2 regions of the Paenibacillus yanchengensis genome follow, and region 2 is predicted to be linked to the other one. Evidence: a T-box and tRNA genes for the amino acid it is inferred to sense, from the RefSeq annotation. Region 2 holds a T-box; the other holds one or more tRNA genes.

Evidence for each region. A T-box is a leader RNA that pairs with one kind of tRNA and senses whether it is charged. The one in region 2 lies ahead of ACFSTH_RS07565 (valine--tRNA ligase), so its partner is inferred to be a tRNA-Val.
Region 1: it encodes a tRNA-Val, which carries the amino acid that the T-box ahead of ACFSTH_RS07565 (valine--tRNA ligase) is inferred to sense. The anticodon was not compared.

The regions. Positions count from the first base shown of each region.
Region 1 covers NZ_JBHUMH010000007.1:22,702-28,111, reverse strand. The annotation lists gene ACFSTH_RS01420 (fumarylacetoacetate hydrolase family protein) at 222-908, shown strand; gene ACFSTH_RS01415 (hypothetical protein) at 1,460-1,822, opposite strand; tRNA gene ACFSTH_RS01410 (tRNA-Leu) at 2,299-2,380, opposite strand; tRNA gene ACFSTH_RS01405 (tRNA-Arg) at 2,428-2,504, opposite strand; tRNA gene ACFSTH_RS01400 (tRNA-Cys) at 2,521-2,595, opposite strand; tRNA gene ACFSTH_RS01395 (tRNA-Gly) at 2,601-2,675, opposite strand; tRNA gene ACFSTH_RS01390 (tRNA-Gln) at 2,679-2,753, opposite strand; tRNA gene ACFSTH_RS01385 (tRNA-His) at 2,822-2,897, opposite strand; tRNA gene ACFSTH_RS01380 (tRNA-Trp) at 2,946-3,019, opposite strand; tRNA gene ACFSTH_RS01375 (tRNA-Tyr) at 3,028-3,111, opposite strand; tRNA gene ACFSTH_RS01370 (tRNA-Thr) at 3,117-3,192, opposite strand; tRNA gene ACFSTH_RS01365 (tRNA-Phe) at 3,237-3,312, opposite strand; tRNA gene ACFSTH_RS01360 (tRNA-Asp) at 3,343-3,419, opposite strand; tRNA gene ACFSTH_RS01355 (tRNA-Met) at 3,454-3,530, opposite strand; tRNA gene ACFSTH_RS01350 (tRNA-Met) at 3,576-3,652, opposite strand; tRNA gene ACFSTH_RS01345 (tRNA-Val) at 3,685-3,760, opposite strand; gene ACFSTH_RS01340 (stalk domain-containing protein) at 4,049-4,693, opposite strand; gene ACFSTH_RS01335 (phytanoyl-CoA dioxygenase family protein) at 4,868-5,410, opposite strand, start outside.
Region 2 covers NZ_JBHUMH010000016.1:87,776-97,760, forward strand. The annotation lists gene hemB (porphobilinogen synthase) at 1-593, shown strand, start outside; gene hemL (glutamate-1-semialdehyde 2,1-aminomutase) at 583-1,896, shown strand; gene ACFSTH_RS07555 (RluA family pseudouridine synthase) at 1,909-2,868, shown strand; gene ACFSTH_RS07560 (LysM peptidoglycan-binding domain-containing protein) at 2,972-4,528, shown strand; T-box leader at 4,708-4,965, shown strand; gene ACFSTH_RS07565 (valine--tRNA ligase) at 5,012-7,654, shown strand; gene ACFSTH_RS07570 (bifunctional folylpolyglutamate synthase/dihydrofolate synthase) at 7,669-9,051, shown strand; gene murC (UDP-N-acetylmuramate--L-alanine ligase) at 9,059-9,985, shown strand, end outside.

The DNA of each region.
Region 1 (5,410 bases), on a different contig from region 2:
GCTTTTGTTCTTGGCGAGTGAAGATAGCCTTCGGTGCGTCAGAATCGACGACTGACCTTAATGTGTTGATTCATTGAATCCCGCTCAGCTAATCGATTTCAAACCAACAGCCCGTCATAATATTCAGGCATATTAACATGGCGATTTTACCTTTTCAATGGACAAAGCTGGCCGCAGTAAAAAGTCGTTATTTTGTCCATCCCGCAAAACGAGTATACTTAATGAAGAACCGAAAGAACCGAAAGGAGATGATCTGTTTGCCATCATTTGATACGATTAAAAATATTTATTGTGTCGGGCGCAATTATGCGCAGCATGCCAAAGAACTCGGCAACGATATTCCAGAGACCCCCATCATTTTTTCCAAACCGACCCACGCCCTGCATCCGGCTGCCGGTACATTACACCTGCCAGGAAACATCGGCGAAATGCATTATGAGCTTGAACTGGTTGTACATATAGCATCATCCTATGAGCGAGGCAAGCCGCTCGACCGGATGATCGACGCTGTCACTCTCGGGATTGACTGGACAGCCCGGGATGTGCAATCGGATTTAAAAGAAAAGCGGCATCCCTGGCTGCTGTCCAAAGGTTTCAAACACTCAGCCGTGTTAGGCGCATTCCAGTCATTCGGCAGTGAGACCAGCTTTGAAAAGCTCCGGTTCAGCCTGCTCAAAAATGGAGAAGTTGTTCAGTCCGGCAGCCCGCAACAGATGATTTTTCCGCTTAGGCGGCTGATAGCCTATATTGGCGAGCAGTTTGGCCTTGATAAGGGCGACATCATTTACACTGGAACGCCGGCCGGCGTTGGAGCGGTACAGGATGGCGATCGTTTGGAAATGCGAATGTCCGCAGAGGAAAATGATGAAATCAGCTTCGGTCCGCTGCAAATTAAAATGAACGCCTAAATGGTCTTGGTTCAGAAGAAAAAAACGAATTAGCTCGATTGCGTAAGGAAAATAAACGTTTGCTTATGGAGAACGATATATTAAAGCAAGCAGAGCTGATCATGGGACGAAAATAGATATGATTGAGCTAATGCCCACAAATAGAGTTTTGAAACAACAAGGCCTCATACTAAATTACATCCCTTATAATAATTGTTTAAGACTGTATTGACATTTCAGTACAGTTCTTAAATTACATAAGAGAAAGAATAGAACAAGAAGATGATGGTTTTACGGAGATTGAAAAAAAGGAGCAATATGGCTTAACCATAGAACAGGGTAGCTCGTTTCTTAATCACCTGTCTGAAGAGAAGACCATCGCAAGAGATTGGTCCAAGAAAAAATTAGGTTATCTAACAAAGTTCTATAACTTTCTTTACATGAACTGTTTGCTAGAGAGTTTTAGACTGACACCCATGTTTCCACAGGTAGGAGCTCTGAACGAGAAAATAAAGTCTTAGACTGTCGCTGTTTTGTTGATCTAAAATACCCAATAGTTGAAGAACAGGTCATTAAATTTTCTTCCTCAAAATTTCGTCAACTAACCAGAATATAAGTGCGGCTATTATTGCTACTCCAACAAGAAATAAACTCTCAAATAAGTTAGAAATCACTAATCCGGCTATTAAACCAAATATACTATGAATAAGTAATGCCACTATATTTCTTTGTATTCCTTTTAGATTTTTTGATAGATAATCAGATAAGAAAGATACAGGTACCCCAATTAGAAGTACAAATGGAAAAGCACCTGTAAAAAGAACTCCAATAGCTAAGAAACTTGAGCCTTCTGTTATCGCAAAAAAAACAGTAAGAAATATTCCAATTAACGAAGTAGTAAAAATAAATCCTAGAAATTTCCTTAAAGATATCAAAATACCCCTCCTTAATATAACCAGAACAAGGTTACCATCGATGGAAAATGAAATGCAACAGTAGGTATCAATAAAAGCTACTGTAATCCCGATGTAAGGATAACTAATCCTTACATCGGGAACTGATATATCGAAGTCATATACCGTCACTTCTGGCTCACTGAATGGGAAGCTTATCACGATTGAAAAAGATCGAACAAAGAATAAGGCAAGTCTTCGAACTCTGCCTCTTGTGGACGGCTTTTATGACCTTCTGTTACAAATGAAGCAGCAACAGGAAGCAGACCGTCAAAGAGGCAAGGAATCATATTGTAAGGATTATCTTGGTTATATCTATGTTGATGCTATAGGAGTGCGAGTATTCTCATTTGGAGTACAGTTCCAAAGTGTCTTCAGCACAGACGATGAGTGGGATTTTGGCTATAAAATAAAAAAAGCCCATCAGATAAATTATCTGATGAACCATTGATTTTAAGTGGTACCGGTGAGAGGACTCGAACCTCCACGGTTTCCCATTCGATTTTGAGTCGAACGCGTCTGCCATTCCGCCACACCGGCATAATATTAGATTATACAACTTTTCTTACAGATTTGCAAAAGTAAAATGGCACGCCCTAAGAGATTCGAACTCCCGACCTTTTGATTCGTAGTCAAACGCTCTATCCAGCTGAGCTAAGGGCGCATATAAAGTAATCTAATGGAGGCGCCACCCAGATTTGAACTGGGGAATAAAGCTTTTGCAGAGCTTTGCCTTACCACTTGGCTATGGCGCCGTATATGGAGCGGAAGACGGGGATCGAACCCGCGACCCTCGCCTTGGCAAGGCGATGCTCTACCGCTGAGCCACTTCCGCAAATGGCTGGGGATTCAGGGATCGAACCTGAGAATGACGGAGTCAAAGTCCGTTGCCTTACCGCTTGGCTAATCCCCATTATAATATATGCAGGATGATTATCCTTGTTCTATAATGCTATATGTGATGATGCTCATTTGTTTATATGGGGCGACCGAGGGGACTTGAACCCCCGAATGCCGGATCCACAAACCGGTGCGTTAACCCCTTCGCCACGATCGCCATAAAATACACTTCAATACTTAATTGTTACCATACCACTTACTATACTGGCAGGGGCAGCAGGAATCGAACCCACACCAAAGGTTTTGGAGACCTTTGTTCTACCTTTAAACTATGCCCCTAAAGATAGTGGTGGAGGATGATGGATTCGAACCACCGAACCGTTAGGAAGAGATTTACAGTCTCCCGCGTTTGGCCACTTCGCTAATCCTCCACATCTGGTGCCGTCGAGAGGACTTGAACCCCCAACCTACTGATTACAAGTCAGTTGCTCTACCAGTTGAGCTACAACGGCATATCATCCATACTTACTGTTCCTTCAAGCTGTCTTTCCCGAAGTGGTGGCTCGAGACGGAATCGAACCGCCGACACGAGGATTTTCAGTCCTCTGCTCTACCGACTGAGCTATCGAGCCTCAGTTATACTGAGTTTTTTGTTTAAATAATGGCGGAGCTGACGGGATTCGAACCCGCGGTCTCCTGCGTGACAGGCAGGCATGTTAGGCCTCTACACCACAGCTCCACATATGTATTACTCAAGTTAATACTGATTTTATTGGTTGCGGGGACAGGATTTGAACCTGTGACCTTCGGATTATGAGCCCGACGAGCTACCGTGCTGCTCCACCCCGCGACATTAAAAGGGTCTAAACATTCCATCAGATAAAACATATTTTATTGGTTGCGGGGACAGGATTTGAACCTGTGGCCTTCGGGTTATGAGCCCGACGAGCTACCGTGCTGCTCCACCCCGCGACATTAAAAGGAATACTATTATATAATAATTATGGTGGAGGCTAACGGGATCGAACCGCTGACCCTCTGCTTGTAAGGCAGATGCTCTCCCAGCTGAGCTAAGCCTCCGTGTTAAGCAACTCTTATAATATAACACACACTCCAACTAATTTGCAACACTTATTAGCGACCTTTTTTTAAAAAAAATCTAAAAACAATAGTTCTATATAAAAAGTGCTAAAAAACAGTGTATAAATAGCTTATAACATTTTCCAACTCTTTTCAACAGGTGAATTCATATTTAACTATTTTCAATCATTTTTTAGTGAATTTTTATATATATAACTTTATTGAGACAAAAATAGAAACACCGTGGAAACGATACTTATCTGTTACGACGATGTTTCTCTCTATATATTAGTCGTTTAAATGAATTGTTGCTGTTTCTTTTTTGTAACTTACTGTGATTCCCAACTTTTCTACAATTGTTCTAATTGGTGCATACTTTTTCCCATCGACTACAATAATATTGCTTTTCTTATCATCTAATACAACAGTTAGTTGCTCTTTGTTTACACTTAATTTGCTATTGCTTTTGTCTACAGTTAGTGTTGCACCTATGATTTCAGATATTTCTCGAATCGGATAATAAGTAATACCTTTCAAGTCCACTGCTGGCGATTGTAGTTTCTGCACCTTTCCATTATAAAATAATTTCAACTTACTAGTCTGGTAGATTGGTTTTGTTTGCTTCGTTTGCTTAGCTGATTTCGTTTGTTTACTTGTGGCAGTTTGCTGCGAGGACTTTTTACTCTTACTGCTACTTGACTGTTGCTTTGACTTGTTCGATTGATTACTTTTCTTACTTGGTTTTGTAGCTTTTGGTTGTGCCTTTTCTCCTCGATGATAATGATAGCCTGTACATAACCCTTTTTGCTTTGATTTCTCGGAGCAATTATGCCCGCCATTAGCGTCTAATCTTCCTGAGTGTGCTGATGCAGTCGATGAAATCAGTAATAAACACGTAATAATAATGGTTAATACTTTGTAGCTTTGCTTCACGCTTCTCTCTCCTTCTGTTCACACTAATATTTTTCTAATCTATCTACCATACGTCAATAATCTATCATATATTTACAGTTTTTACAATGATATTGAACGATACAAAAAAGCGAGTCTTTCGACCCGCTCGTTATTTCAAACCGTACCTTGTCGTATTCATTTATACTCATAACACTAGTTAATCATTTGATCCGGTAAGTAAGGTTTGTAAACTGGATTTTCTCCACAAACCATCAGCCCCTGCCCCCAGTTGACGTGGACATTTTTCGTTGGTGGATCGCTTGGATCACGATATTGAACTAGTACGTTACGACGTGGGCGATCACTTTCGTTACGGTCTGAACCGTGAATCGTCAAATAATTGAAAAATAATACATCTCCCGCTTCCGCTTCGCAAGGTGTTCCCATACTAATCGGATATTCACGATGATCTAAGTAATAAGAGCCAACATGCGGTAGTGTTCCTTCTTTATGAGAACCAGGTACGACTTGGATACAACCATTTTCTAACGTAGCGTTATCTATATGAATGCTAGCTGCCAGCATCGAGTGTTGTTCATGTGGAAAGTAAGGATAATCTTGATGCATTGGAAATGCAGCTCCTCTTTCCGGTGGCTTTACTAACATTTTACTATGATGCACTTGTACGTTAGGACCGATTAATTGACTTAAGATTTCCACCATATTCGGATGCACGATTGCTCTTGTAAAAGCTGC
Region 2 (9,985 bases):
GTGCGGCTTATATCGATAATGATCAATCATTGGACTTATTAGTAAAGACAGCTGTTTCGCAAGCAGAGGCGGGTGCAGATATTATTGCTCCCTCGAATATGATGGATGGATTTGTCGCTGCAATTCGTGCTGGGCTGGATGCGGCTGGTTTCAAGCACATTGCTATCATGTCATATGCGGTCAAATATGCTTCCGCATATTATGGTCCGTTTCGTGAAGCAGCTCATTCCGCTCCGCAGTTTGGTGATCGCAAAACTTATCAGATGGACCCGGCTAATGCTAGAGAAGCGTTACGTGAAGCAAGTAGTGATGTGCAAGAAGGTGCAGACTTTTTGATGGTGAAGCCGGCACTAGCTTATATGGATATCATTCGACAATTACGTGATCAATATTTGCTGCCGATTGTAGCTTACAATGTTAGTGCGGAATATTCCATGGTGAAGGCAGCAGCGGCGAACGGATGGATTAATGAGCAGGCAGTTGTATTAGAAACGTTAACTGGAATGAAACGAGCAGGAGCCGATATTATTATTACTTATCATGCAAAAGACGTTATTCGCTGGTTGAGAGGAGATAATAAAAATGAATCTTAAACAAGTAGAAGTGAAACGAAACGAAAGTCGCTCGGCAGAAGCGTTTGCCAAAGCTAAACAAGTAATACCTGGAGGAGTAAACAGCCCGGTACGTGCATTTAAATCTGTTGGACTCACCCCTATGTATATGGATCGTGGTGTAGGAAGTAAAGTATATGATATTGATGGTAATAGCTTTATCGATTATGTCTGTTCTTGGGGACCACTCATTATGGGTCATGCACACCCTGAAGTGGTGGAAGCAATCAAGAAAACAGCTGAAAAAGGAACTAGCTTTGGTGCGCCTACGGAATTAGAAACGCTAATGGCAGAGCTAGTGGTTGAACGAGTGCCATCGATTGATTTGGTACGGATGGTTAACTCTGGGACGGAAGCTACGATGAGTGCTCTTCGGCTTGCGCGTGGTTATACGAAACGACAAAAAATATTAAAATTCGAAGGATCTTATCATGGCCATTCGGACAGTTTATTAATAAAAGCTGGCTCAGGAGTTGCGACACTTGGTTTGCCGGATTCTCCTGGTGTACCAGAAAATGTTGCAGCGCAAACGATAACAGTTGCCTTCAATGATCTAGCTGCTGTTAAATTAGCTTTTGAAAAATTCGGCGAAGAAATTGCTTGTATCGTAGTCGAGCCTATCGCTGGTAATATGGGAGTTGTTCCACCAGAGCCAGGATTTTTAGAAGGTTTGCGTCAAGTGACAACACAATATGGCAGTTTGTTAATTTTTGACGAAGTGATGACAGGGTTTAGAGTAGCTTATAATTGTGCGCAAGGGTTATACGATATTGAGCCGGATATTACATGTTTCGGTAAAATAATCGGTGGTGGTTTACCAGTTGGGGCGTATGGTGGTAAGCGTCAGTTTATGGAAATGATTGCTCCTATTGGACCAGTCTATCAAGCGGGAACGTTATCAGGAAATCCACTTGCTATGGCAGCTGGCTACACAACATTAAAACTATTAACACCTGCGGTTTACGAGCAACTAGAATTGCAATCGCAAAAGCTACAAGCTGGACTTGAAGCGAACGCAGCGAAATATAACGTAGCATTTACGGTGAATCGTGTTGGTTCGATGGTATGCCCATTCTTTACTGATAAGCGAGTGACCAATTATGATGTAGCGAAACAATCAAATTTGACCTATTTTAATCATTACTTTGAGTCGATGTTACATCTTGGCATTAGTTTACCACCTTCACAGTTCGAAGGTATGTTTGTATCTGCTGCGCACACAGATGAAGATATTGCCAAAACGATCGCAGCACATGAGGAAGCAATTAGTTATTTGCAACAATAGGGAGGGACTAGGTTGCAACTAAATAACATCATAAGTAGAAGTGAGCAGTGGCTAGTAATTGATTGGCCACTGCTTTTATTATTAGTTGAACCCGAAATAAGACGACAAGCGCCAGAGCTTGGGGCACATGCACATGATGTGTTTCGCTGGCTGATACAAACCAAGTTGTTTCCTGAAAAATGGATTAAACGAATTTTTTCGATTGGTGGTATTCGTTGGAAGGAGCAACATTTGTTGTTGCTTGCTTATAGTCAAGGTGAGTTTACAGAAGAAGTTCATTTTGTTGATGCCCGGTCATTGCCACCAGACACTGACATGGAAGCGAAAATGCTCTATGAAGATGACTTTTGTTTCGTTTTATCTAAGCCGGTACGTATGCCTGTACATAAATCGTCGGACTCACAAATACGTACACTGGATACAATGGCAGCTTTATATTCCTTGCGTAGTGAGCATCCTTTTCCTGTTCGGCATATTCATCGGTTGGACGGTGATACGACTGGTGTGGTACTCTATTCCAAAAATGATTGGGCGCAACTTCGACTAGATGAAGCGATGCGTGAAGGGCAAATAGAACGGCACTATATTGCTGCTGTTCACGGACAGCTATCTACGATGGAGGGGGAAATTAATAAACCGATTGCCAAAGATCGATTCGTTGCTGGAAAACGACGTGTTGCGGCTCATGGTGATCCATCCATTACGTTATACCGGGTATTGCAGGTGAAATCTTCGTACTCCATTGTAGCACTTCAATTATTAACTGGTCGGACGCATCAAATACGAGTGCATATGAGTGCGATTGGACATCCATTACTTGGAGATATATTATATGGCGGCAAGCAGATGAAGGGAATATCCCATCAAGCGCTCCATGCTTATAAACTTATATTTCCGCATCCCGTCTTGGGAAATCAAATAATTGTTGAAGCTGATCCGCCGGATTGGCTCGAAAAAAATGAAATCAATTAGTCTCTTTTTATTTTCATAGTCATGCTTACCTCATTTCCACCATATAGATGAAGTAGTGATTCTATTTTCAGGTCATTGTTAACCTGTGGAGGGAGGATATAGCGTGTCAGAAAAATCTGGAGGCTTACGATTTGACGTGTATGAACGTGTTCATTTGCCGGATGATGTGGCGGCGATAGATGAGCTTGAAGAAATTGAATTAATCCCACGAATTGCAGTAATGGATGAAGGGGATCAAGCGATATTACGCGGTCAATTATTACTTAGTGGAGTGTACCGAAGTAGTGAGGTGCATGATGGGATATTAGCACTGGAGCATCGAATACCTGTAGAAATATCTTTGCCAATGCATAGAGTGTCTCGTTTGGATGATATTTCGATTGATATCGATAATTTTGATGTAGATATTTTATCTGCTCGAACGTTGAATGTAACAGGGGTATTGTCACTGCGTGGTTTGTTAGTTGATTCGGTAGAGGAAGAGCAACAGTGGCAAGAAGAAGTGTTTACAGCAGTTCATGAAAATAATGGGGAACAACCATTAGAATTGCAAACAGACACGGAGCGGTGGGAGGATCAAGCTGAAACTACAGAAGAAACGGAATACCAGTGGCAAGAAGAGGTGGAAGTAGAAACGACAGCTGAAGCTCCGTCCTACATAGCAAGTGAAACGAGGGATGAGCAGTCAGTTGAAGGAGTATATTCCAACGAAATAAATCTGGAAGAGCAGTGGCAATTACAGCGAGAAGAACCGTATGACCAAGTGGTAGAAGTAGTACAGGAAGATGATGCGGAGTTAGTGTTAACACGTAATGATGAACCGGAAGAGGAAGCAGAGGAATATACGACTTATGCTACATTTGTTGAACCGGATTATGATGATACGTTGGAACAACTAGAGGAAGAGCGCGCTGAAGAGCAGGGTTTTGCTACTGCTGAAGCGGAAACCGTTCATTCCGGTTGGGCATTACTAGGGACTGAGGCGACGAGGATTCATGAAGAGGATACCGAACAAGCATATGAGCATGATGACGAAATGGAATTTGCAGAAGAAGAGATAAGCTTGCCCGAATATGAAAATGCTTTTGAAGATCGTTCGCCGCAAGCATTTGAAGAAGAGTCAGAGATCGCCAATGAAGCGACGATGGAAACTTGGGTAGAAACAAGCGGAGAAATAGAGGAAGATGAGCGCGAAGAGGAATTGGTGGAAGATGATGAACCTACTAATGTAGCATCGACTGCTCCTCCAGCCAACCTGAATACGACACCGCACGTTGCTTTTCATACGAAATCAGCTGATCAATCACAGGAAAATACAAATGTCGGCATTCGCTCGTTGCTAGGTTCTAGTGATCGGGAGAAAGCGCTTCGAGAAGCTGTTATCCAACAGGAATTAGACGCAAGTAATGAACAAGAACATTTGGCGGAGCAAGCTCGTCAAGATGACGAAGTTGAATGGCAGTCTATGTTTCTCGGAAGAGAAAAAGGGCAAAGTTTTAAAAAGATACGAATGTGTATTGTTCAAAAGGAAGAAACGTTAGAGGCAATTGCGCTTCGCTATAACATTACTCCAGGTGTGTTGCAAAAGCATAATCAGTTGCATGATAGTGATGTTAGTGAAGGACAGCTTTTGTACATCCCAGCTACGCAACTTAGTTAATGGGGTAACGTAAACAGACTCTCTTTGATCATCTTTTGCAGTTTACTAATTGCAGATGATTAAAGAGAGTTTTTTATTTTGTGGCGTAGTATGAGATGTTTATAAGAAACATTGACTAAGCGGTTTAAGAACGGTATGATATTTGATATAATAGTAAAACAATGAGAGTGCTTAATAAAGTAATAACGTTGAATGGGAGCAGAATACAGACATCTTTCAGAGAGTGGAATTGTTACGCTGTGAGATTCCGCAAGTATAAGCTGTATTTATGGTCGCCCTGGAGTTGTCTCACTGAAATGGCAGAAGATCGAATGATTTATTCTGTTATAAAGTAAGACCGGTAGCAGCCGTTATCTGCAGTGAGCGCTGTATAATAATGAATCGTTATCGTACAGAACAAAGGTGGTACCACGGAAGCAGAACCTTTCGTCCTTTTTCGAGGATGAAAGGTTTTTTTTGAAATTATTGTTGGAGGATGGAAAAATGTCAGAAGCAGAAACGAATATGGAAATGGCTAAAACATATGATCCGAAAGCGGCAGAGCAAAAATGGTATAACTATTGGATGGATGGAAAATATTTCGAAGCTGGTAAACGACCAGATGCTGAAACATATACCATTGTTATTCCACCGCCTAACGTGACAGGAAACTTGCATATCGGGCATGCGCTTGATTTTACATTACAGGATATATTAATTCGAACAAAAAGAATGCAGGGCTTTGATACACTGTGGCTACCAGGCACAGATCATGCTGGTATAGCAACACAGACAAGAGTAGAACAGCAACTACGTGAACAAGGAACAACAAGACATGATCTTGGTCGTGCTGCTTTTTTGGAGCAAGTATGGGATTGGAAAGAAATGTATGCGAATACGATTCGTTCACAGTGGGCTAAGATGGGATTATCGCTCGACTACTCACGTGAACGGTTTACTTTAGATGAAGGATTATCAAAAGCAGTTCGTGAAGTGTTTGTAAAGCTATACAAAAAAGGGTTAATTTATCGTGGCAAAAAAATTATTAACTGGGACCCAGCTGCACGTACAGCTCTTTCGGATATTGAGGTGGAGCATAAAGAAGTAAATGGTCATTTGTACCATTTGCAATATCCACTTGCAGACGGTAGTGGGTACATAACTGTAGCGACAACTCGTCCGGAGACGATGCTTGGTGATACAGCTGTTGCAGTACATCCAGAAGATGAAAGATATAAAGCTTTGATTGGAAAAATGATCATTCTTCCTGTCATTGGAAGAGAGATTCCTATTATAGCAGATGAGTATGTGGAGAAAGAGTTTGGTTCGGGAGCTGTTAAAATTACACCAGCGCATGATCCGAATGACTTCGAAGTTGGTGAAAGACATCAACTACCACAAATTACAGTAATGGACGAATCAGGCGTTATGAATGAACATGCTGGACCATATGAAGGGTTGGATCGCTTCGTTTGTCGTAAGCAGCTTGTGGCCGATTTGCAGGCAAGTGGTGTGTGTACGCAAATAGAAGATCACGTTCATCAAGTGGGGCATAGCGAACGTTCTGGAGCTGTTGTGGAGCCGTATTTGTCTACACAGTGGTTTGTAGCGATGAAACCATTAGCTGAAGCTGCGATTGAAGCACAAAAAGCTGGAAAAGGTGTTCGTTTTCTACCAGATCGCTTTGAAAAAACATATATGAACTGGATTGAAAATGTTCGGGACTGGTGTATTTCTAGGCAGCTATGGTGGGGACATCGTATACCTGCTTGGTATGATGAAAATACCGGTGAAATTCACGTATCGCAAGATGATTTGCAGGGAGATCATCTGCATCAGGATGTAGATGTGTTGGATACGTGGTTCAGTTCTGCACTTTGGCCGTTCTCTACATTAGGCTGGCCAGAAGAAACGGAAGATGTGAAACGTTTTTATCCTGTCGATGTGTTGGTAACTGGATATGACATTATTTATTTCTGGGTTGCACGTATGATATTTACTGCTCTAGAATTTACAGATCAAATGCCATTTAAAGATGTTTATATGCATGGACTAGTGCGCGATCGTGAAGGGCAAAAAATGTCGAAGTCTCTTGGTAACGGAGTAGATCCGCTTGAGGTCATTGATCAGTATGGTGCGGATGCGATGCGATTTATGTTGTCGACAGGAAGTACACCGGGACAAGATCTACGTTATCGAACAGAGCGGGTAGAGCAAGCGCGTAACTTTGCTAACAAAATTTGGAATGCTTCGCGATTTGCTATGATGAATTTAGAAGGATTTACTATAGAAGATGTTAATATTGACGTACCACTAGGTACAGCAGATCGTTGGATATTACATCGTTTAAATGAAACAGTACGTGATGTTACTCGTCTTATCGATAGTTATGAATTCGGGGAAACTGGACGTGTTTTGTATAATTTCATATGGGATGATCTTTGTGATTGGTATATCGAATTTGCAAAATTAAACTTAAATGGATCAGATATAGCTGCGAAACGAGCAACACAATCTGTGCTTGTCTATGTACTTGATCGTACTCAACGATTAATTCATCCATTTATGCCGTTTATTAGTGAAGAGATTTGGCAGCACCTTCCACATGAAGGCGAGACTATTATGTTAGCAGAATGGCCCGTATATGAGCAAAAGTTGGAAGCAGATGACGCTGTTAAACAAATGAATCTATTGATGGATACGATCCGAGCGGTTCGTAATATTCGAGCAGAAATGAATGTTCCGATGAGTCGAAAAATAGAGTTGTTAATTAAAGCGGCAAGTGAAGAAACGCTGCAAATATTACTTCAAAACAAACCATTTATTGAACGATTCTGTGCTACTAGCCAATTGGAAATTGGTATAGAGCTAGCGGCTCCAGAAAAAGCGATGTCTGCGATAGTAACAGGAGCTGAATTGTACTTCCCTCTTGCAGGATTAATTGATGTAGATCAAGAAATTGCACGTTTGGATAAAGAGAAGAAAACATTAGATGGTGAAGTTGAACGAATTGAGAAAAAGCTAGCGAATGAAGGATTTGTGGCGAAAGCACCAGAGAAAGTAATAGAAGAAGAACGTAGAAAAATGGCGGAATATGCAGAAAAACGAGCGAAAGTTTTGCAGAGAATTGCCGAATTGCGTAGCTAAGCGGGGTTGCATATATGGAAAAATTATGGGCGCAGCGGGAAACTAATTTGCTGCAAAGTTATGATGAAGCAGTAGAATGGATTAACGGTTTGATACCGTTTGGTATTCGACCGGGGTTAAGCAGAATTGAAAAAATGATGGAACTATTAGGCAATCCAGAACGTCGTTTGCAATTTATTCATGTTGCTGGTACGAATGGCAAAGGATCGACTTGCTCGATGATAGCCAACGTATTGCTTAGCAACGGCTATGATGTTGGGCTGTACACATCACCTTACATTACAAAGTTCACCAATCGTTTTCAATATAATGGTACGGATATCGAAGAAGAAACGTTAGTGAAACTAGCTAATCAGTTGAAGCCGATCGTAGAGGAGATAGCCGAAACAGAACTCGGCTCTCCAACGATGTTCGAAGTTTCTACTGCGCTAGCCATTTTATTTTTTGCTACCGATACGTTTCCAGATTATGTCGTGTTCGAAACAGGTCTTGGTGGGCGTCTCGATGTGACTAACATCGTTCGTCCTGTTATATCTGTCATTACTAACGTAGGGCACGATCATATGGATCGTCTTGGTAATACGCTATCGGCTATTGCTTCTGAGAAAGCAGGCATTATAAAACCGAACGTTCCTATCGTCAGTGCGGTCGAACAACCAGAAGTAATACAAGTGATTGCAGATACTGCAGCAAAACAAAAAAGCAGCTTGTATTTGTTACATGATCAGTTTGAAGAAACTGTTATTGAAGAGTCAGAAATGGGGCAAAGTTTTAGTTTTAAAGGTCCATTTCGGACGATGGAATCGATAGAGATTACGCTTAACGGTTCACATCAACGAAAAAATGCTGCTGTAGCGATGATGACATTGGAAGTGTTACGACAATATAATGCTTTAGTACTCGATGATGATTTATTACTTGCGGGTTTTAAAACGGCTGCCTGGCCAGGGCGGCTGGAATTAGTATCTCATCACCCTCGTATTGTTATTGATGGAGCGCATAATCCTGAGGGTGCAGAAGTGCTATCCAGAGCGATTCCTAAGCTGTATTCCTATGAAAAATTGCATCTAATGATAGCAATGCTCGATAATAAGAATCATCGTGATACACTAAAGCATATACTACCATTAGTAGATACGCTGATTGTTACTGAACCAGATTTTAGAATGAAAAAACAAGCTGTACAATTGGCCGAATTAATCGATGAAATGCGAGCTGAAATGCCGAACGTTTTAGCCTTCGAGCTTATTATTGAACCGAACTGGGAAACAGCATTAAGTAAATTACAACAGTTGACCGAGGATAAGGAACTTGCTGTCGTTACAGGCACTTTGTATTTGATCGCCGATGTAAGAGCTAAGTTACTACAAAACTCGGAGGCTGAAAAAGGTTGGTGAATTGTTTTTGAATACAGCTGAACATATACATTTCATTGGAATTGGTGGTTACGGCATGAGCGCTATCGCTCGAGTTATGTTAGAAATGGGTTATAAGGTGACCGGTTCTGATATGGCTAGCCAAGAATTAACGCAAAAACTAGCTGCTGAAGGAGCATCTATTTATTTAGGTCATCAAGCAGAACATGTACGAGGAGCGGACATCGTTGTATATTCAACGGCATGCCCTGCGGACAACGTTGAACGGGTAGCAGCTGCTGCATTGGAAATACCAGTATTGCATCGTTCAGAAATGTTAGCTCAAATTATGAATGAAGGCAAAGGAATAGCGGTGGCTGGAGCGCATGGTAAAACATCTACTTCATCGATGATCGCACTAGTGTTAGAACATTTGGAAGCTGATCCTACTTATGTAATCGGTGGAGAAATTGTTAATATCGGCACTAATGCAAAAGCGGGCAAAGGTGAATACGTTGTAGCGGAAGCTGATGAAAGTGATGGATCTTTTCTGCATTATTTTCCTAGAATAGCTATAGTGACCAATATTGAAGCCGATCATTTGGAAAACTATGATGGTGATTTTAATAACTTAAAAGCAGCATATATACAATTTCTAAGCCAGACTAAAGATGATGGTCGAGCGATTATATGTGTGGATGACACTACCGTTCATGAATTGTTACCACAAATCAAAGAAGCTGTTCGCGGTGCATCATTGATCACTTACGGGATCGATCGAACTGCTGATTATGTCGCAGCTAATATCGTTTATGGTCATTTGCAGGCTTCATTTGATATGTATTACGATGGAGAACTGTTGGGTAGAGTGAATTTGTCTGTGCCAGGAAAACATAATATTTATAATGCGATGGCAACTGTGATTACTTGTTTACAAGCAGGTTTATCTTTTGAACAAGTATCTTCTGCAATTGCT